Regions from separate parts of the Coralliovum pocilloporae genome, predicted to be linked through region 2. Evidence: riboswitches for the same ligand, from Rfam matches in the RefSeq annotation. Region 2 holds a riboswitch; the other holds the start of a gene.
The links. A riboswitch is a leader RNA that binds a small molecule or an ion and turns the genes downstream of it on or off. The one in region 2 is predicted to bind S-adenosylmethionine.
Positions count from the first base shown of each region.

Region 1: another riboswitch for S-adenosylmethionine. It lies ahead of RA157_RS10550 (hypothetical protein); the one in region 2 lies ahead of RA157_RS09085 (O-succinylhomoserine sulfhydrylase).

Region 1 covers NZ_CP132542.1:2,271,143-2,285,912, reverse strand. The annotation lists gene RA157_RS10585 (3-deoxy-D-manno-octulosonic acid transferase) at 1-317, opposite strand, end outside; gene RA157_RS10580 (lysophospholipid acyltransferase family protein) at 310-1,032, opposite strand; gene RA157_RS10575 (DUF4170 domain-containing protein) at 1,054-1,281, opposite strand; gene RA157_RS10570 (3'(2'),5'-bisphosphate nucleotidase CysQ) at 1,294-2,088, opposite strand; gene RA157_RS10565 (TldD/PmbA family protein) at 2,075-3,418, opposite strand; gene RA157_RS10560 (DUF6101 family protein) at 3,731-4,321, shown strand; gene RA157_RS10555 (isocitrate lyase/PEP mutase family protein) at 4,561-5,433, shown strand; SAM-I-IV-variant riboswitch at 5,502-5,609, shown strand; gene RA157_RS10550 (hypothetical protein) at 5,648-5,965, shown strand; gene RA157_RS10545 (superoxide dismutase) at 6,088-6,783, shown strand; gene RA157_RS10540 (glycoside hydrolase family 3 N-terminal domain-containing protein) at 6,849-7,934, opposite strand; gene hisG (ATP phosphoribosyltransferase) at 8,157-9,122, opposite strand; gene RA157_RS10530 (ATP phosphoribosyltransferase regulatory subunit) at 9,119-10,255, opposite strand; gene hisS (histidine--tRNA ligase) at 10,260-11,744, opposite strand; gene RA157_RS10520 (DNA-3-methyladenine glycosylase I) at 11,913-12,545, opposite strand; gene RA157_RS10515 (hypothetical protein) at 12,654-13,184, opposite strand; gene RA157_RS10510 (cupin domain-containing protein) at 13,415-13,912, shown strand; gene RA157_RS10505 (protein phosphatase CheZ) at 13,977-14,681, opposite strand.
Region 2 covers NZ_CP132542.1:1,943,305-1,958,074, reverse strand. The annotation lists gene RA157_RS09100 (glycosyltransferase family 2 protein) at 1-769, shown strand, start outside; gene RA157_RS09095 (IMPACT family protein) at 717-1,277, opposite strand; gene RA157_RS09090 (2'-deoxycytidine 5'-triphosphate deaminase) at 1,283-2,377, opposite strand; SAM riboswitch at 2,506-2,586, shown strand; gene RA157_RS09085 (O-succinylhomoserine sulfhydrylase) at 2,659-3,849, shown strand; gene RA157_RS09080 (ion transporter) at 3,895-4,707, opposite strand; tRNA gene RA157_RS09075 (tRNA-Gly) at 4,848-4,921, shown strand; gene RA157_RS09070 (hypothetical protein) at 5,124-5,411, shown strand; gene RA157_RS09065 (pyridoxamine 5'-phosphate oxidase family protein) at 5,437-6,075, opposite strand; gene apaG (Co2+/Mg2+ efflux protein ApaG) at 6,263-6,655, shown strand; gene RA157_RS09055 (hypothetical protein) at 6,765-7,355, opposite strand; gene RA157_RS09050 (TrkH family potassium uptake protein) at 7,470-8,918, shown strand; gene RA157_RS09045 (efflux RND transporter permease subunit) at 8,875-12,219, opposite strand; gene RA157_RS09040 (efflux RND transporter periplasmic adaptor subunit) at 12,233-13,609, opposite strand; gene RA157_RS09035 (Hsp33 family molecular chaperone) at 13,943-14,770, opposite strand, start outside.

The DNA of each region.
Region 1 (14,770 bases), 330 kb from region 2:
AGCTGTGCCGATGTCTGTGTTACGGTGGTAACAAGCACCGTAACCCTGTGGTCCCGCAATCGCCTGACAATCGGCAGCGCGGCGTTGAACTCGCCGACGCTGGCGGCATGGACCCAGATCAGCGGACCGCCCGGCCTCTCCCGGGTTGCGATGCCCTTGCGTTCAGGCAGACGGTCAGGGTGTTCCTTGCCGCGTTTCAGACGGTGTTTAAGAACCAGAGGAGCAAGCGGTGTCAGCAACCGGGCCAGAAGCTGATAGAACCCCAGCATCATACTGCCCTTGCGTTCCGGCTCCTGCGTCTGGTCCTGATCAGACATGCCAATCCCGTCCTGCCAGTTCATAGGCTTTCCGGGTCACGCGATTCAGTTCATCTTCAACAACCCGTCGCCAGTGCTCCTGCTCATCTTCTGTCAGATTGCGCGGGATGTGAATAGGCTCTCCCCAGCAGATGCCAAGACGGCTGAACGGCAGATTGATCACCATGCTGTCCCAGGTCTTCAGGCGGATGAAGCGGCTTGTTGCAGCGCCGAGCGGAATAATCGGTCGTCCGCTCAATCGGGCCAGGGTCACAAGCCCCATACCAGCCTGCTTGGCGGGCCCCTTGGGGACATCGCCGGTCATGGCCACAACCTGATTGGGTTTCCTGACCAGGGACAGGAGGTTTTTGAGGCCGGTAATGCCACCGCGTTTCAAAACACGTTCGCCGGTCTGGCGGTCATTGGCACCGGACCCGCGGACAACCCCGAAGCCAAGATCCTGAACGGCGACAGTATTGATTTCCCCGTCACCACTCTTGGAGATCATCACGGTCACATCCACCCCGTCCTGCAATTCAAACGGGGTTACAAAGTGCTCTCCGTGCCAGAACGTGGTGATGAACGGCAGGTTGTCAAAGATATAGGCGCGGGTATCCTGCCGGTCCGTAACCCTCCGGCTGGTTGCCTTGACGAACCGCAGATAGCTCGAGAAGACATGGCCGAGGAAGACCTGCAAGCCTCTCGACTTCATAAAGCGCTTGAGAGCCTGACGCATGACGATACCGGGTGCTGCCGATCAGGACGGATCGAGAAGCCTGTGCAGATGGACGATAAAATAGCGGGTCTGCGCACTGTCCACCGTTGCCTGAGCCTTGGACTTCCACGCGTCATAGGCTGTGGCATAGTTCGGGAAAACACCGACCACATCCAAAGCGCCCAGATCCTTGAACGTTACACCGTCAAGGCTTTCCAGCTCACCGCCGAAAACAAGATGAAGCAATTGTTCTTTATCTGATGCGCTCATGAGAAAATCCTGTCAGTGGGTGCGGTCGGCCTCTGCCTGGACGACACGCTTCAGGAAAGGTTCATACAGGCCCGGTGCAGCGGCGACAAGGGCCGGATGACGTGGTTCTGGCCGGTTATATCGGATGAGTTGCCCATCCAGATCGGTGATATGGGCTCCGGCTTCGCAAACAATCAGGTCAGCCGCCGCCAGATCCCAGTCATGAGCCCTCGGGCGAGCCGATGCCGCAGACAGGTTTCCTGTTGCCACCAGAGCCATGCGATAGGCCAGAGAACCAATATTCCGGCCCACGGCTGGTCTGAGCGTGTCAAACGCACCATGCCCCATGTGAATCTTCGGGCCGCTGATGCTGTTCTCGGCAAAATCTGTTCTGCTTTGCGCCTCAAGAGCCTGCCCGTTCAGAGACGCGCCTTTGCCATGAGCAGCACACAGCATTTCATCACGGACGGGATTGTAGAGAACCGCCAGGGTCGGGCGACCATCCTCGACCACCGCGAGCGAGACAGTCCATTCATCACCGCCCTTGAGAAAAACCCGCGTCCCATCAATCGGGTCCACGACAAAAATCCGTTTATGACCAAGCCGATCCGGATTGTCCGCTGTCTCCTCAGACAGCCAGCCATAATCCGGACGAAACTCCAGGCAACGCTCTTTCAGGAATGTATCCACTGCCAGATCTGCTTCTGACACCGGAGAATCATTGCCCTTGGTCCAGACATCCGGCTTGTTCTTGAAATAGCCGAGTGCGATGCGACCGGCCTCCCGGGCCAGCTCGCTCAAGGTGGCAAGATCCTTATCGTCCTGCAATGGTCATCCCCTCGATCAGGACGCTGGGCGCATTGGTGCCAAACCTGTATTCAAGATCCGAGGCCGGAGTAAGCGCCCGGAACATATCAACCAGATTGCTCGCAATCGTAATCTCGCTCACGGGATAAGCCGGCTCGCCGTTCTCGATCCAGAACCCGGCAGCGCCGCGACTGTAATCCCCGGTGACACCATTAACACCATGGCCGATCAGATCGGTTACCAGAAGACCGGTTCCGATCGCAGCCATCATCTCTTCCGGCGACTGTCTGCCTGCATGCAGCGTAAGATTGGTTGAGCCGGGATGTGGGGCAGAGCCACCACGTGCCGCTCGACCATTGGTCTTGAGGCCAAGTTCGTGGGCGGTGGCTGAATCCAGCAACCAGGTGGTGAGACAGCCTTTGTCAATCAGGGTCAGCGCTTCCGCTGCGAACCCTTCGCCGTCAAACGGCTTTGACGCCAGTCCACGCTTGCGGCGTGGATCGTCCGTAATCATCACATCATCGGCAAAGAGCTGCTGACCCATACGGTCCTTAAGAAAACTGGTGCCGCGCGCAATGGCACCGCCATTAATCGCGCTGGCAAAATGCCCCACAAGACCGGTTGCTGCACGGCGATCATAAAGGACGGCTGCCGACTGGGTCTCAATCTTACGCGGGTTCAGGCGCCTGATGGCCCGCTCACCAGCGTTACGTCCGATGGTTTCCGCATCATCCAGATCTTCAAGATGTACAGCACTGGCATAATCGTAGTCGCGTTCCATGCCGGTTCCCTCACCGGCAACCGCCGTCATCGCAACACCATGGCGGGTGCCAAGATAGGCACCGGAGAACCCTGTGGACGTGACCAGCACCAGCCCGCCAAGTGACCAGCTGGCCGATGCCCCGCCGGATTTGCTGACATCCTTTACATCAAGCCCGGCAGACTCTGCAGCAAGAGCGCGTTCTGTCAGATCTGATGATGAAACGTCCGTCCGATCCAGCAAATCCAGTTCCGGCAGCTCTCTCACCAGATCCGCTTCATCTGCAAGCCGCACATGGGGGTCGTCAGGGGCAACCCGCGCCATGGCAACAGCCCGTTCGGCAAGCGCGGATGGATCATCCCCTGTATTGGTGGAGACAGAGGCTGTCTTGCGGCCCACGAAAACCCGCAAGGACACATCATCCCCTTCCGAGCGCTCGCTCTCCTCGACCTTGCCATCCCGGACACTGACTGACTGCGACACCCCGCGCACTGCAATAGCATCTGCCTGGTCGGCTCCTGCCTTGCGTGCCGCCTCGACCAGCGCCTCGGCGCGGCTTTGAAGAAGTTGGGTATCAAGCTGATCTGTCATGCGGGAATCCGTCAGATGGAAAGGACTGGGTTCTGTTTAGAGCAAAGCGTGGTCCGAGAGAAGCCTTCTCTTGGGGAGGGGCTGCTGTTCAGCACCGGGCCATGCCGGATGGTCATCACGAGCGTGGCCGAGACACGTGTCCACACCACTCAAAAGAGATAATTGCAATTTAACCAAACGCAATAAGACTTCGCTAACCCTTTCAGAAAACACAGAAATTTAACCCTGCTTCTTAAGACGGTTCTCAACATTGCCCGCTAGAGTGGAGCCATAAACAAGAGCCACAAAAAAACACGGCTCAGGAGAGGCATTGTGAGGCGTCAATTTTCCCTAGCGGAAGCAGCCGCTCCGGTACAGGAGGGGTCGACCCATAGGCTCGACCCCTTTTGTTTACCCGCGCGGTCGCTCATCACCGTCAGCCAGCGCTCAAGACTGGAATGCGGTGGAGAACTCTATCTGGATCGCACCAGAGTGATACTGAAAGGCCGTTTGAAATCGGGCTTTCCGCTGACACTCTCGATTCCGGTTTCTTCCTTCCGACATGTTGCTCTCAGATGGGAGACGGAAGACGGCAGCCAGGAGCCGGTCATTACGCTCTGGCTCGTTCATCGGGATCCGTCCCTGTCCCTGCGGCTCGACAGCTTTACCGACGCAGAAGACGCGGCCCTTGCGGTCAAGGCCTGGGCAGGCATTCTCAGCCTGCCAGCTCTTCATTATGGAGAAGACGGCCGTGAAACCATCGTGGAAGACCGCCTTGGCCCGCTGGTGGTGAAACCTCAACAGCCACGTCGGCGTCACGCTCACTTTGCGGCCCGCAGACCGCGGTTTCTCGTACGCCGGAAAATCGGGCTGCCAGGCCACTTCCCGGTCTATAACGAGCGCGAAATCGTAGCCCGAACGTAGGCTCAACCATCTGCGTTCACAAAAAACGAACATCCTGTCCACGCCCGAAACCAGACATTTGGGCGTGCACGGAGCCCCTGCGGGCGCTACACTAACAAAGCCAAGTCGGTTGCGATGGCCGATTGATGAAAGGATGCGGATCGACATCTCTTTCATCAATCGGCCATTTTTCATGCACCATCTTGCCTTGCCTGCCCGGCGGGCCTATCCATTGGTTCTCTGTACAATGAGAACCCGTCATGACCACATCCGTATCCCGTCTCAGATCTCTTCTTGATGCCCCCGGCTGCCAGACCATGCCCTGCGCATTTGATGCGCTTTCGGCACGGCTGATCGAACAGGCCGGATTTCCTGTTGCCTTCATGAGCGGCTTCGGCGTCTCCGCCAGCCGCATAGGCGCACCGGATACGGGCCTGATCTCCTTTGCCGAGATGGCGGACCAGGGGCGGAATATCTGCGCGTCAGTGTCTATTCCGGTCATTGGCGACGGCGATACGGGCTATGGCAATCCTCTGAATGTGGAACGCACGGTCAGAGCCTATGCCCAGGCCGGTTTCGCTGCCATCATGCTTGAGGATCAGGTGGCTCCGAAACGCTGCGGACACACAAAGGGCAAGCTTGTTGTGGAGCGGGACGAGGCGCTGGACCGCATTCGGGCTGCCGTTCATGCCCGGAACACAGGCGCGGATATTCTGATCCTTGCCCGTACCGATGCCCGCCATCAGCATGGACTGGGAGAGGCCATTGAGCGGGCTAATCTTTTCCGTGAGATCGGTGCCGACATCCTGTTTGTGGAAGCCCCGCAATCTGTCGAGGAAATGAAGGAGATCGGACGAAGCGCTCCCGGCCCTCATCTGGCCAATATGCTGGAGGGCGGCAAGACACCTCTTCTCGGACATCAGGCTCTGGGGGAAATGGGCTTCAAGCTTTCGGCCTATCCGCTGACACTCCTGTCTGCTGCCATGAAGGCAATGACAGAAGCGCTCGACCGGTTGAAAGACGAGGCTACCACCGAGGATCTGATCCTGCCGTTTGAGGAATTGAAAGACCGGGTGGGCTTCAATGATTACTATGAAGCCGAGCAACGTTATTCCGCCAAGCGGCCTGACTGACGCGGGTTCCAGCACAATACGGCACAAGAATGTGACTTGAATTTCCTGTTCGTATCTGGCAAATGAGACTAAATCATCAAGAGAAGGGCTGGCGCCCTCGCCAACCTGCCTGTCGCGGCAAGGTGGTCGTCACTTCGGTGAGATGTGGCTTCTTTGGGAAGCAACAGAGCGAACAGCCAGCCCTCCACGGTTAAAACCGATGGAGGTTTTTTTTATGTCTGACGCCCTTTCGCGGGATTATCCCGGCGGACTGGATGCTGAACCCGTTTCATGGTCGCATCAGAAGCCAAGCGAGACGGAATGCCTTGCGCTGAAAAGCGGCCTCAAATGCCGCTGCCTTTCCCTGAAAGACGCAATGGTACTGGGACAGAGACAGGCATGGTCCGAGCGCCAGCGCAGCCTGAGGCTTGCGCATTGGGCAGAACTTCACCTCTCCGGCTGCACCATCGCCATGGATGAAGGCCTCTTTGCCGCTCTCGTGGCACGCTGGCCGTCTGATGCTTTCCGGCTGAAACAGGCCATGCGCCGATAAGGCAAGCCTGCCCTCTCCCGCCTGCGACAATCTGCACATTCCTTTTCCTGAATAAAAAAATCAGCAAACTGTTTACCGGTCATCTGTCCCCTCCCGAGACAGACAACGGAAAGGAATTCCAGATGACCATGTCCCGTCGCAAGTTTCTCACCGCAACCGGCGCAGGCCTGCTCATTGCCGGTGCCCCCTCATTTACCCACAGAGCCCTTGCTGGCGAAGCTTTCTCCCTGCCCAAGCTGGATTACAGCTATGACGCGCTGTCTCCCGTCATCGGTGCCGAGACCATGGAGTTGCACCACAGCAAACATGCCGCCAGCTATGCCCGAAACCTCAACAAGCTGATCCCGGGTTCGAAACTGGATGGCTTGTCTCTTGAAGAGATCGTCAAGGCTGCAGCTGCAGATCGTGGCAAATATCAGGTGGTCCTCAACAATGCCGGCCAGCACTGGAACCATTCCGAATTCTGGAAAATGATGACCCCGCGTGGCACTGGCATGCCTGGCTCTCTTGAAAAAGCGATCAAGGCTGACTTCGGAAGTTTTGAAGCCTTCCGTGACCAGTTCATCAAGGTTTCCGGCGGCCAGTTCGGATCAGGTTGGGGCTGGCTCTCAATCAACAAATCCGGCAAGCTGGTTGTCACGTCCACTCCAAATGGTGAAAACCCGCTGGTCGATGACATGATGCCGCTTCTCGGCGTCGATGTCTGGGAGCATGCCTATTACGTGGACTACCGCAATCGCCGCAAGGAGTATATCGCGGCCTTCGTCGACAAGCTGGTCAACTGGGACTATGTGGCCTCCCGCATGGCCCGCGCCTGATTATTCTTTACGATCCGGCCCACCTGGAGCATGTCCTGTTTCAGGTCGGCCGGATGGTCTTCAAATCAGGACAGAGCCCGCACCCGATCGATAGACCGGGACAGCTCACGACGGTTCAGGCGACCATTTTCCACCGCTTCACTGATCCAGCGGACTGCCTTTTTGGGCAGGTTTTTGTCCGGGCGGGCCGAATTGGTCATCAGAACCAGATCGTTGCCCGCAGCCAGAGACCGGATCACCGCTTCCTTCTGCGCATAGCGCTTGCGGATGGCTCCCATGTCCAGATCATCGGTCATGATCGCCCCCCGAAAGCCCAAAAGCGTTCTGAGTGTACCGCGCAGAGCACGACGGGAGAAAGTGATCGGCACGCCACCATCCTCAAGACTGCGGTGATAGAGATGGCCACTCATCACGATATCCGCAGCCCCCTTGCGCACCAGTGCTTTGAACGGCTCGAGCTCGGCTTCTGACCAGGAATCGGTGATATCGACCAGCCCGGCATGGGTATCGCCCCGGGACAGGCCGTGACCGGGGAAATGTTTTACCGCGCAGAGCACGCCATTGCGGCGATGGGCTTTCACGAAAGCCTCTGCATAAGCGGCCACTTCTGCCGGATCGCTTGAAAAGGCCCGGCCGTTACGGCCAATAATCGGATTGCGTTTCCAGTGCAGGTCGGCAACCGGCGCCAGATTGAGAGTGAACCCTGCAGCTTTCAGCTCCCGTGCTGCCTGGGCATAGAGCGCCCGCGCTTCTGAAGAGCTGCGCTTGTGCCCGACACGCAAGGCCTTTGGCAGGCGGGTAAATCCATGTCTGGCTTTCAGGCGCTGAACCGCCCCGCCTTCATGATCAATGGCGATGAGTCCCCCACCACGGGAGGCAGAGCCGAACAGATCTGTCAGACTGTCGATCCCCTTGCGACTCTTCACATTGTGACCGAGGAAGACAACCCCACCGGCGCGGCGTTCTTTCATATGCGCGGCCAGAGCACGGGCCGAGCGGGCATTGGCTGATGAACCGTGAAAGCCGATCATCAGAAGACGACCCGCTTCCCCCTCAAGCGCGGCAAGCGCCCGGCTTGGCGACAGCACCGCAGGAGCAGCCACAAGACCGGCTGATAATCCGCAAAGAAAAGAACGACGGTTAAGTGTCATGAGCCAGCCCGGATAACAAAAATATCAAATGTGAGGGCGATACAGCCCCCGGTGCTGCGCCTCATCCAAGGCCCAACACGTGGGAATGCCACCCCATCCCGCATCTTTATGGTTAATTTTGTCTTAAAGCACCAAGTCTTTCACCTGAATTGGCAGCGATGCTTTGAGAGTTTGTTGCTGCGCCATACCTCCCCTGCCAATCCCGGTTCGGCAGAGGTGACATCAACCAAGCCTGGGCCGCAATCTGTCGAAGACCGGATTCTCCGCGCCGAACACATCATCCAGAGACGAGACGGAAACCGCCCTGGCACCGGCTGCGCGAAGGCCGCTGGCTGCCTCGTAGACCTTGCTGTTCGGCACATGCAGGATGACCGATTCGCCCAGACCAGCAAAGGGAATGCTGCTGCCAGTTTCCTCTGCAATGCGGCTTGCCTCTGCCATATCGACACCGGATGCCATCACCTGCCGGACGGACCGGGCCCGTTCTTCAGCCGATGTCCGGTCGAGGATTTCCCTGAGAGCGGCAATCGCATTGTCCGACCAGTCTGCTGTCAGCGAGGCAACAAGATTGGCCTCGGATTTCAGGATAACCCCATCATCCAGAATCTTGAGATTGTTGGCCCGCAGTGTTGAGCCAGTGGAGGTGATATCGACGATGATATCGGCTGCTCCTGATGCCGGAGCACCTTCGGTCGCGCCGAGGCTCTCGACAATCACATAATCCGCAATGCCGTGTCTGGCGAAATAGCTGCGGGTCAGATTGATATATTTTGTTGCCACCCGGAGCTGGCGGCCTGCACGGCCGCGCATGTCATGGGCGATATCATCCAGATCCGACATGGTGCGCGCATCAATCCACGCTTCCGGCACGGCAATCACCACATCCGCATGGCCGAAACCCAGCGGCATGACAATCTCGACGATGCCATCAGAGTGCGGAATGGTCTCGTGGATAAGGTCCTCACCGGTAACCCCGAGATGCACGTTTCCGGCGGCCAGTTCACGTGCAATTTCGGACGCGGACAGGAAAGCGATTTCCACATTGTCCATTTCACGGATTTTGCCGCGATAGTTCCGCGCTCCGCCCGGCTGCAGAACCTTGAGACCGGCCCGACCAAAAAACGCGTTGGTGTTTTCCTGCAGACGCCCCTTGGAGGGAACCGCAATGATCAGAGGCGCGCTCATCATGAACCCTCCATATCCAGACGATCCAGCCAGAGCGAGAACCCGACTGCAGGCACGTCACCCGGTGCGCCCATCAGGCGCAGAAGCGCATCATATCGCCCGCCACCCGCAACCGGAGCACTGGTATCACCAGCCTTGTAGATCTCGAAAATAAAGCCGGTGTAATAGCTGAGCCTGCGCCCGAAATCGGTCGAGAATGTCATGCTCTTCAGGTCCAGTCCGGCTTTCGCCATGGCGTCCATCCGTTTGCGGAACGCCGCCACCGGCTGAGACAGATCCAGCGTTCCAGCCTTGCCCAGCTCCTCAAGCGCGTCAGCAGCCTGTTCCGGTGTGCCGGAAATGGTGAGGAAGCGCTCAAGAAGGACGAGTTGCTCGGCGGATACGGCCTTGCCACCGGCAAGCGTTGCCTGCTCCACAAACCGGCGGGCAATATCAGATACCGGACGACCGCCTGTATGGGCCAGACCGGCCAGCTCGAACAGTTCGGAAATCACCTGTTCCGCATTGTCCTGCCCGGCCTGATCAAAGAACTGAGCCAATGCACCACCGGTCCGGGTGCCATCACCCTGGCCTGCACCAGCGTCGCTGCCTTCCCCGCGCAGGCGATCAAGTGCCCGGCTCAGGTCTTCATTATTGCCAAAGGCACGACGAACCAGACGGCGCGGTGTCTCAGACAGTTTCAGGCTGTCCAGTACATGCTCGAACAGCGACACGTCCCCAAGACGGATATCCTGTGTCTCGACACCGGTGAGCGTCACCGCCTTTGATGCCAGTGCAAAGACAGAGGCATCCGCCTCGGCACTCGGCACCGCATGGTCGCCAATCGCTTCAATTCCGGCCTGGAGGAATTCGTCCGGTTCATCGCCCGCCCGCTTTCTGAACACCGGGCCGAGATAGGCGTAAGACGCCGGACGACGGGCATTGTCACCTGCCAGATGCATGGCACAGACAGGCAGCGTGAAGTCAGGCCGAAGGCAGAGTGTTTTGCCGTCTGCGCCTTCGGTGGTGAACACCCTGCGACGGATATCCTCACCCGCCACCTCAAGGAACAGGTCAGCCGGATGCAGGATTGCCGGTTCCACGAACCCGTATCCCGCCTCACTCAGCAAGCGCCTCAGATCCGCCAGACGGTCCATAGCCCTATTCTCCAGCTTCCAGCATATCGCGCACGGCGCTGATCAGATCGCTTTCCGGCACAGTCACCTGCGCCGGGCGGCTGGCACGCCATGTCTCGTTGTCCTCAATCTGACCTGAGAGGCGTTTGCCCTCGATCAGATCCTTGACCTGGACTTCCCCGCGCTCTTTCTCATCAGATCCCTGGATGATGGCCACCGGCGCATTGCGACGGTCTGCATATTTCATCTGCGCCTTCATGCCCGAACCGCCGAGGTAAAGCTCGGAGCGGATCCCCGCAGAGCGCAACTCAGTCACCATCTTCTGATAATCAGCAACACGATCCCGGTCCATGATCAGAACGACAACCGGCCCGGCGCTTTCGGTCTCCGTTCCCTTGCCCAGGGTCTTCAGAGCGGCCAGAAGGCGGGAGACGCCAACCGAAAAGCCTGTTGCAGGAACATCCTCGCCACGGAACCGACCAACCAGGCCATCATAGCGACCACCACCGCCGACAGAACCGAAGCGGACCGGCTTGCCATCATCGCCGGTCACTTCAAAGGTCAGCTCGGCCTCAAAGACAGGACCGGTATAATATTCAAGGCCGCGCACCACGGATGGATCGATCAGAATGCGATCACTTTCATATCCGGCAGCGGCGAAGAGAGCGGCCATATCAGCCAGTTCCTGAACACCGTCCGCGCCGCGCTCGGACGAACCGATCAGCGCCCGCAGATTACCGATGGTTTCATCCGGTGTGCCGCCACCGGCTTCCACAAAGGCAATCACCTTGGCGGCAGCCTCATCACCCAGCCCGGCGCCCTTGGTGAAATCACCGGACTCATCCATGCGCCCTTCACCGAGGAGAAGCCTGACCCCTTCCGGGCCGAACTTGTCCAGTTTGTCCACCGCCCGCAGAACGGTCAGACGTGTTGAAGCTTGCTCCTCGCCACCAATGCCAGCGACGTCCATCACCCCGTCGAGGACCTTGCGGTTATTGACCCGGATCACGTAATCACCACGGCCAATACCGAGTTTTTCCATCACGTCAGAGGCCATCATGCAGATTTCGGCATCTGCTGAGACATTTGGCACACCAACGCTGTCGGCATCGAACTGCATGAACTGACGGAACCGCCCTGGCCCCGGCTTCTCATTGCGGAACACATAACCGGCCCGATACGTGCGGTAAGGTTTTGGCAGGCGATCGTAATTCTCTGCCACATGGCGGGCCAGTGGCGCTGTCAGATCATAGCGCAGGCTCATCCACTGTTCGTCATCATCCTGTAGTGAGAACACGCCTTCATTGGGCCGGTCCTGATCAGGCAGAAACTTGCCCAGCGCATCTGTATATTCGAACATCGGCGTCTCGACCGGGTCGAAACCATAAAGCTCATAGACATGTCTGATGGCTGTGATCATCCTGTCGGTCATTCTGATCTCATTTGCCGGGCGGTCTACAAAACCGCGCGGCAGGCGCGCTTTCAGCTTGTCTGATTTTTTCTTGGCCATCGACTTCTAACTCATCAGGGCATCTGACACCGTGCCAATGCCCCGTTCCGGTTCGTGTATCATGATGCATGCCAAGAGGTTGGCAGTGCAGCAATTGAGCAGGCCTTTCCTATACGAAGCCGGGTTGGGTCGCAAGGCGAACCTCTTTGCGGGTCGCCCGGAAATGTGTCATCCAGGCCGTTTGAGCGCCTGACGTTCAGCCTCAACCTCCTCCCGGCAGCAGCAGCCCTCCAGATGATCATTCACAAGGCCCATAGCCTGCATAAAGGCATAGACTGTTGTGGGGCCGACAAAAGACCAGCCACGTTTCTTCAGCTCTTTCGAGAGAGCCGTGGATTCAGCTGTCTTGCCAAGCGTCATGGCCGTTGCATGGTCAAGCATGGCAGGACGGTTTTCCGGCTTTGGCTCATGGGCCCAGAAATAGGCCGCCAGGCTGCCGAACTCCTGTTGCAGCTCCATTGCCCTCTTTGCGTTGTTGATGGTGGAATTGATCTTGCCGCGATGGCGGATGATGCCCGCATCCTGCACCAGTCGCTCAACATCGTCCTCTGTAAAGGCAGCAACCCTGGCAATATCAAACCCGGCGAAGGCTTTGCGAAAATTCTCGCGCTTGCGGAGGATGGTCAGCCAGGACAGACCGGACTGGAAACCTTCCAGACAGATTTTCTCAAACAGGCGCGTATCATCAGTAACAGGCCGCCCCCATTCTTCATCATGATAGCGCGTGTAGTCCGGCAGGTTACCGTGCCACCAGCACCGTGTCTTGCCATCTTCCCCAGTGATCAGACCATTTTCTGACATCCTGCACCTCCCGAATGTTCTTCTTTTGTTCAATAACCGATTCCGACACAAATAAAAAGACCGGATGCTGAGCTCATCCGGTCTTTTGGCATTCATTGCGTAGCGATATCAGAAGATACGAAGGCGCTGTACACGACCGCGCTTTGCTGTACAGCGATAGTCGACCCGGCCAATGCGGCGGGCCTTTGCCCGACCAAAGATCCGGTGACGGCCTGGCGACAGGTAGACGACCTCATCCGGGTTCCTGACCCGAATACGACGTCCGCCTTCGCGACGCAATTCATGGTGAACTGCATTTTCGCAGGCCCGCCAGTTACGTCGCAGATTGCGTTCATCATAGTCGATATAATCATCGTCATGATCATTGGCACTGGCAGCTGCTGCTCCCAGGATACCAAGCAGCACGGCACCGGCTACTGCAGCTCCAACCGCAGCCCGTCGTTTTTTCTTACGCTTGTGAGAATGCTTTTTGCCAATACGATGAACCTGAATCACCGGCCGGTCATTGTTGACCGCGGCCACACCTGACCAGTTCACGGCACCGGATGGCGTTGAAAATCCTGCCGCAGATGCCGGCACGATGGATGATAATGCAAAGGTCACAGCAAGTCCTGCTGCGATAAACTGACGCTTGATCATAATTCTACGGCTCCAAATAGCGGAGCCCCCCTCTGAATGACAGCCTGTTCCAGGCGGGCTTGCCCAGCGATAGTCTGCAGACACAATAAGACGAAAACGCGAAAAATGCGAATACATGCCGGAGAATTGAACGAAAACAGACAGCTTTACCTCATCTGCCTCGTCCAGACAGGGCAGCGCGCCTACACTGGCCGATAGAGTCGAGGCTCTACAAACAAAGGAGAAACGCGATGAGCAACAGCAGGCCCGACGATGATGGGAATGCCGTCTATCTCATCAAGGCCGATGAGATTGCGGCGATGGATGGCGAGACCAAAATTCACTTTCTCAATGCCAATGCCCAGCGCATAAACAAGTCTCTCGGCGATTTAACCGGACTTACAGGCTTTGGCTTTCATCTGATTGAGGTGGAGCCGGGATACGACACAACGGAGTATCATCTGCATCACTGCGAAGATGAATGCGTCTATGTGCTGGACGGTGAAGCAACCGCCTTTATCGGCGATGAAGCCTTCACTATTAGCCCTGGTGATTTCATCGGATACCGTAAGGGAGGCCTGCCCCACTCAATTCACAATAGTGGCAACACGGTGTTGAAGTGTATCGTTGTCGGAGACCGCCTGCCTCATGATATGGGGGATTATCCCAAAAAGGCGAAGCGTCTTTATCGTAATGCAGGCATGGGCTGGGACCTTGTTGATCATGATGCGATCAAAAAGCCGAAATAGGTGCAAAGTGTGAAGCTTGAAAGCTCTGCCAGGGCCGGGGCCCTGGCACAGTCTGCCTGTCCGCTTAATCGAACAGGGCGTCGATGTCATCCTGAGATGCAACATCCATATCAGTGTCGAGTGCCGGGCCGTTCAGCAGTGCATCATCACCCTCACGCTGAGGCATGGACTCAACTTCAACATCTGCCATGGCTTCCATTCCGCCCCAGATGTCCATCATGTTGACAACACGACCCTCGATGAATTTCAGCGTGTTGACCACTTTGGTAATCCTCTGACCAGTCAGATCCTGGAAGTTACAGGATTCAAAGATCTCAATGACTTTTTCAGAGATGTGATTGGCATGGATCTCTTCTTCACCCGTCAGCATTTTCGACAGGCTTTCAGCATGTTCATCGATTGATTCAGCTGCAGTGAGAATGGCTTCAGTCGCAGATTCTGTTCCCTGGACCACCGCGTCCAGTTCATCTGAGACACGCCCCATTTCCTCACCCTGAAAGCCGGAATGATGGAGTGTGGCAATCTCGCGCTTGGTCTGGGCAATCGCCTCATAGATTGAATCGAGTTCAGCCTTGAGCTTGAGCGCTTCCTGCATTTCATGCTTGTAGCTTTCAAGCACCTGCTGACTTGAGTCCGCCTGTGGCTGCATATGCGTTTTCAGAGCACGAATTTCAGACAGAAGCTCTTCATGACGCGCTTCTTCCGTAAGCGGTGCTTCGCCTCCCGCTGCCATATGTTCAATCTTGAAGGCTCGCTGCACCCGCGCCATTGACCACCCCTACAACTTATCCCAGTGTTTAATCCCGCGCTCAGTTTAGAATCGAGAGCCTTAACAATCGGTTCCCGAAAACCATCAAT
Region 2 (14,770 bases):
CTGGTTGGCGAAGCAGTTCACCATAGAATATGCAGCCCTCTTTCACGGACTTTTGCCGGATCTGTCCCATCATGGCCTGCCGCTGCCTCTTGGAGGGACGTCCAACCATTTTCGACGTGACATACTGGTCGCCGTTGGTGGATGGGACCCGCACAATGTCACAGAGGATGCTGATCTCGGCATGCGACTGTTCAGGCTCGGCTATGATTGCCGGACACTGGCCTCATCCACTCTGGAAGACGCCCCCACCACCCTGATGCCGTGGCTGAAACAACGGGCCCGGTGGTTCAAGGGCTGGATGCAGACCTGGCTCGTTCACATGCGGCGACCGCTCGCGACAAAGCGGAATATGGGATTTGCCGGTTTCCTGTTTTTCCAGATCATGATCGGCGGCATGTTGCTGGCCGCCTTTATCCACCCGTTCTTTATCTTTGCCCTAGGCTACGCCCTGTATGAGCTCGGCTCGGTTTCCACAAAGAACATTGCCGAGCTGAGCCTGTTCTTCCTCAATACCATCAATCTCTTTGTCGGGTACGGGGCTGCAATGCTGCTGGCCTACAGGACCTTGCCACGGGCTCATCCCGATCTGAACCGACAGGCCATATTCGGACTGCCGGTCTACTGGGTCCTGATGTCAGCGGGTGCCTATCTGGCGCTTTGGGATCTCGTCACCCGCCCGCATCACTGGCACAAAACCCCTCATCAGAGCTCAGGCGTCAAGACTGAAGACCAGACAGATCCTGCTCTGGTCCATAGAGAGCAAAAGTAACACCGGTTTCCGTGTAGGTTCGCTCTTCCACAGTCACGTTTTCAAGCGCTGACAGCTTGTTCTCCAGAGCAGATGCATCCGCGAAATCTGTATCAACGGTTCTCCGGACCATCTTCAGCCAGGGAACAAGCCGGGCATCTTCGATAGCCCGTTTCGCGGCGCCCGAATAGGCCCTGACGAGCCCGCCACCGCCAAGCTTGGTGCCTCCGAAATAGCGCACCACGATTACACCTGTATCCACCAGGTTTGCGCCATGAAGCACTTTGAGCACCGGCATGCCAGATGTACCGGATGGCTCACCATCATCCTTGGCGCCTTCATCTATCCGGCCATCCTCCAGCATATGGCGGAAGGCTGTTACATGATGGTTCGCCTTGGGATGCTCGTCGGTGCGCAGTTCATCCAGACGCCGGGCGAAATCAGCATAAGGAACCAGATAGGCAAGGAACCGCGATTTGCGGTCCTCCAGTTCCGCTATCGTCTCTGACTGAACCGTATAAAGGCTCATGAGCGTCAGAGACGGAAATGCTTGGACAGTTTCAGGCCCTGAGCCTGGTAATTGGAGCCCATGCCTGATCCGTAGATGGTTTCCGGCTGCTCCAGCATCCGCTCATACACCAATCGACCGACGATCTGTCCGTGTTCAAGAATGAACGGCACCTCGTGCGACCGCACTTCCAGCACGGCCCGACTGCCAGCACCACCAGCGGCCTCGTGACCGAAGCCCGGATCAAAGAAGCCCGCATAATGCACACGGAATTCCCCAACCAGCGGATCAAACGGCACCATTTCAGCTGCATGGTCAGGCGGCACATGGACCGCTTCCCGTGAGGCGAGGATGTAGAACTCATCCGGATCGAGAACCAGTTCCCGCTCGCGCCTCAGGAACACGGGCTCCCAGAAATCCAGCACGTCATAACCAGACTTGTTGTCCACATCGATAACACCGGTGTGCCGTTTGGCCCTGTATCCCACCGGCGTCTCGCCCGATGGTTCAAGGTCAATGGAAACGGCAATACCATTTGAGATGTGTGGCGGTCTGTCAGATACCATCAGGCGCTGACTGTCATGCAGATAGCCAAGTTCAGCGTCGGTGAGAACCGCATTGCCGACACGGAACCGGATCTGCGACAGACGCGAGCCGGTACGAACCAGAACCGGGAATGTGCGCGGGCTGATTTCCAGATAGAGCGGCCCGTTATAGCCTGCCGGGATCTTGTCGAATTCCTGGCTCCTGTCTGCAATCACCCGGGTGAATACATCGATGCGTCCTGTGGAGCTCTTCGGATTGGCCGTTGCGGCCACATGCGCCGGGAGAGCCAGAGCTTCAAGCAAGGGCACGATGTAGACACAGCCGGTTTCCAGCACCGCTCCCTGTGTCAGGTCGATGGCGTGTAGACGCAGACGCTCGAGCTTTTCCGTGACCGGTTGCCCCGGTCCCGGCAGAAAGCTGGCACGGACACGATAGGCCACAGTACCAAGGCGCAGATCAAGACTGGCAGGCTGAACCTGATCGTCCTGAAGAGGGTCGGCAATCGCGATTTCGCCACGCTCAACCATGGAGACCAGTTCATGGGCGGGCAGGATGCCGGATCGTCTTTCGTTCATTGTCGATTCCCGATTGGATCTTTCTCCTGTCTTAGCTGACAGTCTGGCGCATTTCCAGCCCAGTTTCGCAGGGAATTGCTGTTCACGGCAAAGTCTCTTGACGATTGCGGTCAATCCTCCTAAGACACCGATCACTGTGTGGTGATTTGAGGCCGGTCGGCTTGCAGCCACGTTAAACAAGTTGCTAAAAAGACCGGGGGCAAAGAACCCGGTCTTGCAGATAAGCAGGCCGGGTTCTTTGCATTCGGGCCATAGTTTCGGCCCAAGATGATGGTGACGATATGTCTGATACAAAAAAATGGCGCCCGGCCACTGAGCTTGTACATGGCGGCACATTGCGCTCGCAGTTCAACGAAACCTCCGAGGCCCTGTTTCTGACCCAGGGCTATGTCTATCCCACCGCGGAAGCCGCGGAAGCGCGTTTCAAGGGAGAAGACCCGGGCTATATCTATTCCCGCTATGCCAATCCGACCGTTTCCATGTTCGAAGACCGCATGGCCGCTCTTGAAGGCGCGGAAGGCGGACGCGGTTTCTCCTCCGGCATGGCAGCTGTTTCCGCTGCGCTTCTGGCGCAGGTGGAAGCCGGTGATCATGTGGTGGCATCGCGTGCGCTGTTCGGCTCATGCCTCTATGTGGTGGAAGACCTTCTGCCCCGCTATGGTGTCAGCTCCACCATCATCAACGGCAACAGTCTGGAAGAATGGAAGAATGCGGTTCAGCCCAACACCAAGGCTTTCTTCCTTGAAACGCCAACCAACCCGACCCTTGATGTGATCGACATTCAGGCCGTCTCGGACATTGCCCATGAAGTGGGTGCACGCGTTGTCATCGACAATGTTTTCGCCACTCCGCTGTGGCAGTCGCCGCTTAAGTTCGGTGCTGATGTGGTTGTTTACTCGGCGACCAAGCATATTGATGGCCAGGGACGCTGTCTTGGCGGTGTGGTGCTGTCTGATGTGGAATGGCTCGACGGCCAGATGAAAAACCTCATCCGGCATACAGGGCCAAGCATGAGCCCGTTCAACGCGTGGGTTCTGCTGAAAGGGCTTGAAACCCTGCCGGTTCGTGTGGAACGCCAGACCCAGAGCGCCCGCTATCTGGCTGACCAGCTTGCCGAGGTCAGCAATATCAACCGGCTGATCTATCCGGGTCGTGACGACCATCCGCATGCCGATATTGTGGCCAAACAGATGAAGGCAGGCTCCACCCTGATCGCCTTTGATGTGAAGGGTGGCAAGGAAGCCGCATTCAAGGTGCTGAACAACCTGAAGATCGGCAAGATTTCCAACAATCTGGGTGATGCAAAAACATTGCTGACCCACCCGGCCACCACCACGCATCAGCGTCTGAGCGAAGAACAGCGCGCCGAGCTCGGTATTACCGACGGCCTGTTGCGCCTGTCTGTGGGCCTGGAAGATCAGGAAGACCTGCTTGAAGACCTGGTCTCGGCTCTGGAACAAGCCAGAGCCTGATCGTCATTTAGAGCACATCCACTCTAGGGTCAGGACCCATTAATTTCATGGCTTGGGATCAGGCTGCTTCAGCAGTCTGATCTCAGCCCTCAGCTCCACAACCTCCCGCTTCAGGTCCTTGAGAGCGCTGGTCATGTTCTCGGTTTCCTCCTGAATGGCCTGCCGCTCCGCATCAGCTTCTGCCTCATGCTCTGACTGCATCGCCTTGACGATGATACCGATAAACAGGTTCAGCATGGTGAAGGTTGTCGCCAGAATGAACGGCACGAAAAAGGCCCAGGCGAAGGGATAGGTTTCCATAACCGGGCGGACAATGCCCATAGACCAGCTCTCCAGTGTCATCACCTGGAACAGCGTATAAGCTGAATGTCCGATGGTGCCGAACCAGTCCGGGAAGGAATTGCTGTAAAGCTGCGTCGCCATGACAGCGAAGACATAGAAAATCAGCGTCATCAGGAGGATGATCGAGCCCATACCCGGCAGGGCCGAAACCAGCGCGCCCACCACCCGTTTCAACGTCGGGACAAAGGACAGAAGCCGCAGCACACGCAGAATGCGCAATGCACGCAGAATGGACGACGAAGCCGTAGCTGGTGCCAGGGCGATGGAGACGATGACAAAGTCAAAGATATTCCACGGGTCACGGAAGAAAGACAGGCGATAGACCAGAAGCCGCGCCAGAATCTCCACAATGAAGATGCCAAGGGCAATCCGGTCCAGCATATGCAGAAGCGGGCCTACAGAATTCATCACCGTTTCACTGGTTTCCAGCCCCAGGGTGATCGCGTTGATCGCAATCACGGCGGTGATGAAATATTCAAACGAACGGGACGACAACAGCTGCTTCAGGCGGTCCATGACAGGCAGGCCTCTTGAGGGTTCCAGATAGTCAGCCTATTTGGCAAGGCACCGGGGTGTCGTCAAGTGGTGAGACTGTCGAAAGACGACAACCTGACCGCTTGACAGGCTCGTCACCATTCGCAAAATGAAATGCAAAGGCGGGTGTAGCTCAATGGTAGAGCAGAAACTTCCCAAGCTTAAGACGAGAGTTCGATTCTCTTCACCCGCTCCAGCCGAAATCTGCCAGCCGGATATTGTCTGCGGAGCAGATATCCCAACGCGCTCCGAATAAAACCCTTCCGATACAGCCCATAATTGAAACTTGTGCATATTAACCATGTATAAATTTGCATCACACTCCATAGGTGTATAAATTAAGACTCTGTTAACATTCGCTGGGACGGCGTTTGGGGTTGCATGATGGAGAATGTGCGATGGGGCGCATGATTTTGGGGACGTTTCTGTTTGGGTGGTTGAGTGGGCTCGCTATTTTGCACAGCAATGGCAGCTATGAACGGTTCACGAATGATCTGATCAACGACCCATTGCACGGTATACGGGCTGTGGCGCGGGATGTTACCACGACGGCAGAAGCGGCTGGCCGTTTCGGAGAGACAAAGGTTTCATCCGCCATCAGCTATCTGTTTATAGGCTCGGCCCTGCTTTCTGAAGTGGGCGAGACGTTGCAGCAGACAAACCGGCGACTGGATCAGCGCCAATAACCGCTCGCTGTTTTCTGTCCGAAACTCAACGTTCCTGCTTTAGCCGCTCCAACTCTTCTTTGAGCGCTGTATTCTCGCGGATCAGGTCTTCCATCTTCTCCCGAAACGGGGTGATCTGTGGTTCAAGCTCTTCCAGCGTCATACGCTGAGGAATGTGAGCCGGACAATTCCAGTCAAAAGCCTCGACCGTAATCAGGATTGCCCGCTCCGGCAGGGCCTTGTAGCCGTCCACATGGAGAGACTGGACCAGATCCGGCGCATCCTTGCGGCTGGTCAGCCTGGCTCGCCCCCAAAGCTTGAGCCGACGACGGTTGGGATAATCCATCAGGATCAGGGAGACCCGGCTGTCTGCGGTCAGATTACCCGCACTCAGATGCTGGCGATTGCCGCGATAATCCGCGTAGCCGATGGTCTTCTCATCCAGAACGTTCAGGAACCCGCGTGGCCCGCCCTTGAACTGCACATAGGGCCAGCCGGTTTCTGCCACACTGGCCTGATAGAACCCGTCACGCTGATGGATAAACTCCGCCTCGGCATCCCCCAGACGATCGCGCCTGTCGGCGTCCGCCTCCATAAACGGCGCATAGAGCCCGGATGATCCATCCTCTTTCTGAAGGTCAAGAACCGTGGGTGTGAAGGTCAATTCAGTGAAGGCGCGAACCATGGCGGCAGTCTCCCCAAAGATGGCAACAGAGTAGGGTCAGGACCCTAGAGCGTGGGCAATCTGTCCTGACACTACACCAGTTTATACAGGCCTGACCTGTCACAGTTCCGCGAACCCATCGGCTTTTGCTGGCCGTATAAGGGAAAACACGATAACACTATCATTATCAGCAGGATGAGGCGCTTTGATGTATACGGCGGTAACGCGGTCAATAGAGGTTTCGGTGACCCCTCTTTATCTGGAAGAGGAATCTGATCCCAATCTGCCCCGCTATCTCTGGGCCTATACGGTGGAAATCACCAATCTTGGCGACAGCCCGGTCCAGCTTCTGAACCGCTACTGGCATATCACGGATGGTCTGGGACGGATTGAGGAAGTGCGTGGCGCAGGTGTCATCGGCGAGCAGCCGGTCATCGATCCCGGCTCTACCTATGAATATACAAGTGGCTGCCCGTTACCAACACCCTCCGGTATCATGGTTGGGGCTTATGAGATGGAAAGCCCGGACGGGCAGAGATTTCTCGTGGATGTCCCTGCCTTCTCGCTTGACCTGCCGGACACACCAAGAACGGTAAACTAAAGCACCAGACCTTTAACCAGAATTGGCAGCAGTGCCTTTAGACTTTTTCCGCGCGAACTTTTATCCGAAAAGTCTATCAACTTTTCAGAAGCACGCTGTAGGATTCACTCTAGGGCCAAGTGAACCGCTTGAAATCATCCAGGTCTGCCAGCTGATCACTCAGATTGATATTAAGCAGCGTCCAGTTTTCATCCGGATTATAGAATGCGAATTTCCAGAAGATGGGTGCTTTGCCGCGCTTGTTGATCATGAAAATCAGACGAACAGAGTCTGATACGGCCCTCTTGCTGATAAACTCATAGCCAAGCGATGACCCATAATTGGCCTCCGCCGTTTTCATGGCCTGTTCAAGGCTGGCAAGGCCCTGACTGTGCCCATCTCCCTGACCACTCATGGTCATCCTGATGATATCATGAGCGGGGTCTACGCCTTTCTCTGACAGAGTTTTCATGAACCCGTCGGCCCAGCGTTCTGGGCTGTCAATGGTCTGGGCCGCTGCTGGCCACAGCCAGAAGAGCCCCCAGAACAAGCTAATGACGCAGCCAGTCGATACCCGTTTCATCATCCGCATTTCCCCCTTCTCCCTCGCAATCCCCGGCAGATTACGCCTCTCTGAAACAGCGTAGCGGAATTCAGACAGCAGCAATCGGGCCAGCGGAATCACACTCGGAAGTGTAAGCGGCAATCGCAGAGCTGTCATGTACAGCCGCCATCCGTGCTGTCATACCTGTTATCGGGGCTGCAAGTTTCCATTGCGGATTGGCACATAGGCTCATAAAGTCCGGCGACCATTTACCTTGCAGGAAGCGGCTGCGTGATTGATCCACGTCCCATCACCTTGATTGTCGGAGCCCTGACCACCGGTCTGGGTGCGGCCATGCTGGCACCTGCTCTGCTCGACATCCTGCTTGGCAATCCGCACTGGCAGGTTTTTGTCGCCAGTTCACTGTTCACCATGCTGACGGGCAGCATGCTGTTTCTCTCTGCTCAGGGGTCTGCCGGTCAGATGAACCTGCGCCAGGCCTTCATCATGACGGTAGCCGCCTGGGTTTCTCTGGTGGGTTTTGGAGCCATTCCGTTCTACCTGTCCGGTGTTGTGCCAAGCATAACGGATGCTGTTTTTGAATCCATGTCCGGGCTCACAACCACAGGCGCGACGGTTATTGTCGGGCTGGACAATGCCCCGCCGGGCATCCTGTTCTGGCGCGGTCTGCAACAATGGCTGGGCGGTCTCGGTATTATCGTCATGGCGGTTGCTGTTCTGCCTATGCTGCAGATCGGTGGCATGCAGTTGTTCAAGGTGGAAGCCTTTGAAACACCGGATAAAATCTTGCCGCGTGCGACGCAGATCTCCGGCTCCATGACGATGATCTATCTGATCTTCACGACGCTCTGCATGATTGCCTATTGGGCTGCCGGAATGCGCATGACCGACGCGCTGATCCATGCCATGACCACGGTAGCAACCGGGGGCTTTTCCACCAAGGACGGCTCTATCGGTCATTTCGACAGTGCGGCGATTGACATGATCGGCATCACCTTCATGCTGGCCGGATCCCTGCCCTTTCTCCTTTATGTGCAGGCGGTTCAGGGACGGACCAGCATCCTGTGGCGTGACAGCCAGGTGAAAGCCTTCATGCTGACCGTTTTTGCCCTGGTTCTGGTTGCCTGGATCTATGAACATGCGCGCGGGTTCAATCCCGGTATTGAAGGCCTGCGCTATGCGGCGTTCAATGTCATCTCGATCATGACAGGCACCGGCTATGCGACCACCGACTACGGTGCCTGGGGGCCTTTTGCGGTCACGTTCTTCTTTGTCATCATGTTTATCGGCGGCTGCGCTGGCTCAACATCCTGCGGCATCAAGATCTTCCGCTTTCAGGTGCTCTATCAGAATGTGCGCCAGCATCTCAGCCGGATCGTCTATCCCAACGGCATTTTTGTCACCCGCTTCAATGGCCGCAAGCTGCCGGATTCCGTCTCCGGCGCCGTGATGAGCTTCTTCTTCCTCTATCTGTGCAGCGTGGCGGTTCTTGCGGTCGCTTTGAGTTTTACCGGACTTGACGACCTGACTGCCATCTCAGGCGCGGCAACCGCCATTTCCAACGTGGGGCCCGGGCTCGGAGATATCATCGGACCATCAGGAAATTTCAAGCCGTTGAACGACACCGCCAAGTGGCTGCTTACCGCTGGCATGCTGATGGGACGGCTTGAGCTCTTTACTGTGCTGGTGTTGTTTCTTCCACGCTTCTGGCGGGCTTAAGATCAGACGCTTTCCTGCTGCTGCCGATCACCCAGCGGGCACCGGATGAGATATCACCGCCGATGCCCACCAGTGCCGGAATAAGGAACAGCACGAAAATCGTGGCACAGCCGATACCAAAGACAATGGTAATAGCCATGGGCAGAAGGAACTGGGCCTGAAGGCTCTTCTCGAACAGAAGCGGCGTCAGACCGCCCATTGTGGTGAGGGATGTCAGCAGAACAGCTCTCAGGCGATCACGGCTCGCGCCAATAGCCGCGGCCCGAAGAGTTTCTCCAAAGCCGAGCCGTTCATCCAGCCTGCTCACCAGAATAAGCGAGTCATTGACCAGAATACCGGCCAGGCCCATCAGGCCGAACAGGCTCAGGATACTGAGCTTGAAATCCATCAGGTAATGACCCCAGATGGCTCCAACAATGCCGAAAGGAATGATCATCATCACCGCAAGCGGTCGCCAGTAACTGGCAAATACCCACGCCAGAATGATGTACATCAGGGCCAGCGCCACAATCGATCCATAGCGCAGATCGACAAGAGCATCTTCCCGTTGCTCGGTCTCACCGCCGAACTCATAAGAGATGCCATATTTGCTAGCCAGTTGCGGCATGACATCAGCGGCCAGCTGCGCCGCCAGAACCTCTTCTGTGACAACGTCAAAGTCCACATCGGCGGTTACAATTACCGTTGTCTTGCCGTCATAATGCTGGATTGAGGTGAAGCCGCGCTTTTCTTCAAAACTGACCACTTCAGCCAGTGGAACAAAAACACCTGTCGGGCTTCTGAGTTCAAGATTGAACAGGGCTCCACTGCCACGTTCGCGCGCTTCGCGCTCCACGCGAACACGGATTTCCTCATCACCGGCCGACAGCCTGCGTGCAATCCGGCCTTCAAAAACATCGCGAACCTGCCGCCCGACCTGGTCAATGGTGAAGCCGAGCGCCCGACCGCGATCGGTCAATTCCATTACCCATTCCGGTCGCCCGTAAGGCAGGTCGTCGGCAAAGGAGGAGAGGCCGGGGATACCTGCCAGAATATTGCGCAACTCAAGCGCAGCCTCTTTGAGATTGGCTGCCCTTTGACCCTGCAGGCGGATTTCAAGGGATGTATCACCACTGCGACCACCGCCACCGCGAATGGCGAAAATGGCGGACCGTTCCAGCCCGGCAAGCTTCGGCACAGCCTTGCGCCAGGCCTGAATGATCGGCTCCGTTCGCACGGATCGCTCTTCGGATGCCGTCAGTTCCACATCGATGGATGCCAGATTGTCGCCCCGCCCCCGACCCGATTTCCCAACGACGGAAAAGCTTGAGATGATCAGAGGTTCACCCTGTCCCAGCTCCGTCTCAACGCCCCTCAGACTGTCCTCTACCTTCTCAACCGCATCGACAACAGCATCACGCGGGGTGCCGGACGCAAAGACCAGAGAGGCGCGGATGCTCTCAGGCTCCGGAGACGGAAGGAAGGAGAACCCGACCCGGCCAGACATGTAGAATGCCAGGGTCAGTGCAAAAACAGCAAAAGCCACAACAACCGTGAGATAACGGAAGTCATAAGCCCAGGATACGAACCAGTTGAACGGGTTCATCTTGAACCACTCAAAGGCCTGGTCAAAGCTCTGGCGGAAGCCGCGTCTGATCATCAGGCCAATGAGGATGGCAGCAGCGGCCAGGCCCACCCAGATCCAGAGAGGCAAGGCTGCAGCTGCGGCTGTGAAATAGTCCAGCCAGGCACTGAACGCGCCGGCTTCCACAAGCCGGTGACCAACCGCCAGAGACGCGGCAAGTCCCGCTGAGAGCAGGGCAGTCAGAATGACAATATTCAGCCGCTCGTCCCGGGCATGGCGCAGATGGCCTGGCAGGATCAGAAAGCACTCGATGATACTGGCAATAAGCACCGCAATGACCACAAGCGGCAAGGCACTCATGAAGTCGCCAATGCGCCCTTCCACAAGCAGGATCGGCATGAAGGCCGCCATGGTGGTGAGGCTGGCAGCAACCACTGGGGCAATCATGCGACCGGCACCGTTCTCCGCTGCCATGGCCGGGCTGTCCCCCATAGCCAGTCGCGTCGCTGTATGCTCGCCCACCACAATGGCATCATCAACAATGATGCCCAGTGTCATGATCAGGGCAAACAACGAGATCATATTAAGTGTCTGGCCGCTCAGCCACATGATCCCAAGCGTTGCCATCAGGGCGACCGGAATGCCCGCCGCAACCCAGAAGGCAATCCGTGCATTGAGGAAGATAAACAGGATGGTGACCACAAGCACCAGGCCGGAGAGGCCGTTGAACAGCAGCAGGTTGATCCGCGCCTGAACCCGGTCTGCACGAACACCGTATTTCTTGACTTCAAGCGTTGGCGGAAAGGTTGGCGTCAACTGCGCCAGAACCCGATCAACGATCTCCGACGTCTCGATCATGTCACTGTCGACAGACCGCAGGATGGTCAGCTCAATTGCCGGCTTTCTGTCAATAAATGACAGAATTCCATCCCGATCATGATCCACATCCACAGAGGCAATATCTCGCAACCGGACCCGTTCTCCCGATGGCAAGGTGAGGATTTCGATATCCCGGATGCCGAATTCCGTCTCGTCCTGTGCCAGTGCACGGACCTGTTTGTCCACGGCACCATCAAGTGTCCCGGACGGGATATCCCGACTGGCCGCTGCCACTCTTTCTGAAACATCGTTGACGGTGAGGCCAAACCGGCGCAATTGCCATTCAGGAATGGTCACGCGGATTTCCTGCTCACGCAGACCTTCAAATGTCACAGCGTCCACGCCTGCGGTCAGCAGGGCATCGCGCAACTCTTTTGCATATTCCCGCAAGGCCGCTTCCGAGAAAGGCCCGGCTACAGACAGTCTCGCCACACGCTCACGGGACAATCTGCGTGAAACACTCGGCGTTTCCGCCTCCTCGGGCAATGTTGTCAGCGCCGAAACGGCAGCTTCCACGTCGGACAGCGCCTTCTGCATATCCGCGCCGCGCACAAATTCGATACTGACATCGGCTCCGCCTTCGCGGGCACTGGAAATAACTTCATCTACCCCGTCAAGGAACCGGACCTCCGGCTCAATCGCGGCAAGAAGATTGGTTTCCACATCTTCCGCACTGGCCCCCGGCCAGGAAACAACAACGGTAATGATATTGCTGGCTACAGTCGGGAAGAACTGGGTATTGAGCTTGAGAATGCCGAAGGCACCGAAAATCAGCATCAGCACCATCAGAAGATTGGCAGCATTACGATGCCGCACAAAGGTGCGGATCAGCGATTGGCGATGCTCCGACGGGTTCATGGGCGACCTGACCTCAAGGGTGACCGGACGGTTTCAGCTCGGCAATCTTGTCTGAGCTGTCATCCTCATCAGACGTTTTCGACGCCTCGCCTTCCCGGATAACCAGAAGGCCATCTCCAGCGCGGGACAGACGGTTGACGACAATCTCGTCGCCCTTCTTCAGACCACCCTGAATGATAGCCTGCTCGCCTTCAAAGCCCGCCAGACTGACCGACACAGACTTCAGGCGATTGTCCTTGATGATAAAGACCTGATTGCCGCCATAGACAGCGGCTTCCGGCACGCGCACCGCGTTCAGAACACGATGTCCCGGGATCTGCAACTCGACGAATGCGCCCGGGCGGATACTCGATGGTTTTGCTCCATCTTCAAGACGGGCGAACACATCCACACCGCCACGATCTGAAGCCACTTCAGCGCCAACCCGGTCAATCACCGCCTTGCGGCTGTAAAGCTCGTCACCAAGCCGCCATTTGAGATCAACGGCACGCCCAATCAGCGGGCGGTCATCTTTTGATATCCGGCCAAATTGTGCATCCGAGAGCGTAAACCGCACTTCGAGAGAACCGATATCATAGAGAGAGGTGACCACATCATTGACGGAGAGCATCCGACCCGGCTCGACGGTCTCGGTCATCACAACCGCATCGAACGGAGCCCGAAGACGCGTGTTCTCCACATCTCGCTCGGCCCGTTCGACCTGCCATTCAAGACGCGCGATCACTGCTTGCTGCTGGCCCACACGGGCCGCTTCGATTTCAAGATTTCGTTCCCGTTGACCAACGGCCTGACGGCGCTGACTGGTGACAAGTCTGCGGGTATCAACCGTCTGGCTGGTGACGGTGCCATTCTCCACAAGGGACAGGGCGCGCTCTTCATCCCGAACAGCCAGATCCAGCTGGGAGCGTGCATGTCGCAGCATGGTGTTTTCGAGGTCAATCCGGGCACGCGCTTCTTTAAGCCTTGCCTTGGCTTCAGCCAGATTGGCCCGAGCTTCAGACAGAGCACCCTTGAAATTGAACGGATCAATCTCGGCGAGAACTTCGCCCTTTCTGACCACAGAGCCCGCTTTCAGATTGCTGCTGACCTTGACAACCGGCCCGCCAACAAGCGCGCGCAGCTCAACCGAACGGCCGGCAACGATCGTGCCAAACACGCCAATTTCCTGCCGCAGAGCCTTCGGATCGGCAATCTGCGTCTGAACGGTATATTCCTTCTCGCGCGGCTTGAATCCACTCGCACCGTCTGCTTCGCCAAACAGCGCGCCGATGCCCGTATAGGTCCCGTAGCCGACACCAACAATCAGACTCAACTGTATGCAGGCTTTCAGAAACCGTCCCGTCAGGCTTCCCGGATTTTTCACGTCTTCCGTTTCGATGCTGCCATCCATCACAAACTGCCACCTGATTTTAAAGCGCCGCATCATTGACCCAAAGGCGTGGACGGCGTTTTAAAACACTATCTTGCGCGAACTCTTGTCTGAAAAGTCTTTCAACCTTTCAGGAGTGCGCCGTGGCGGTCAGTCTAGCAAATCTGCCATATACCGCCAAACAACGCATTTTCACAGATGCTTGCCCGGCTCCCGATCGGACCAGACCATTATCTGGCCTGCGACAAGAGGCGGCAAGTTACAAACCGTTCATGTTCCTTCTGAAATCCCGAAGAAGCCATGAGTGCCGATGCGGTTCGTCTCTTATAATGCATATAAGGTGGTGCGGATCAGTTACGAGCGGAATTCGGACGGATCAAAGCGATAATGAACGGAACAGAACTCACATGTGGCCGAGATTTCGCCGTTTTCAATGCTGTCCTCGATCTCTTCAGGACTGAGCTGGCTCAGCACATCGCGAATGCGTGCTTCCGAACAACCGCAACGTTCCACCAGCTTCTGACTGTCGAACACGTGGACACCGCGCTCATGATAGAGCCTGTAGAGAAGCTGTTCTGCGGTTACGGACGGCTCTGTGAGTTCATGATCCTCGACCGTACGCAGCAGGGCCTTGGCCTCTGTCCATGCGTCATCTTCATCAAACCGCGTGGTTTCAGCCTCATCATCCGGGTTGTCGCCGCCCGGCAAATCGGCCTGCCGCATGCGCTCCTCGGATTCCGGCAGGAACTGAACCATGATCCCGGCAGCCCGCCACATGGGCTGAGCGCCGTTTTCTCCCCGGGTCTGGACCTGAGCCACAGAAACCCGCACCTCTGTCGGGATCTGTTCTGACTGCTGGAAATAGTGATGGGTCGCATCTTCCAGCGTCATGTTCTCCAGCGGGACGATCCCCTGATAACGCCGCATATGAGCGCCCTGGTCGATTGTCATGGCGAGAACACCATCGCCTATCAGATCCGCATGCCCGAGCAGCCCTTCAGCCTCGGCCTGTTTCACTGCCTCGGCGTCGAATGTGGCACAGGCACGGATATCTCCGGGGCTGCGGAAATCCACCACCAGCATACTGACGGGGCCATCCGTCTGGGTCTGCAGAATGAACTGGCCATCAAACTTCAGCGCCGTGCCCAGAAGAGCCGTCAGCACAGTTGCCTCGGCCACAAG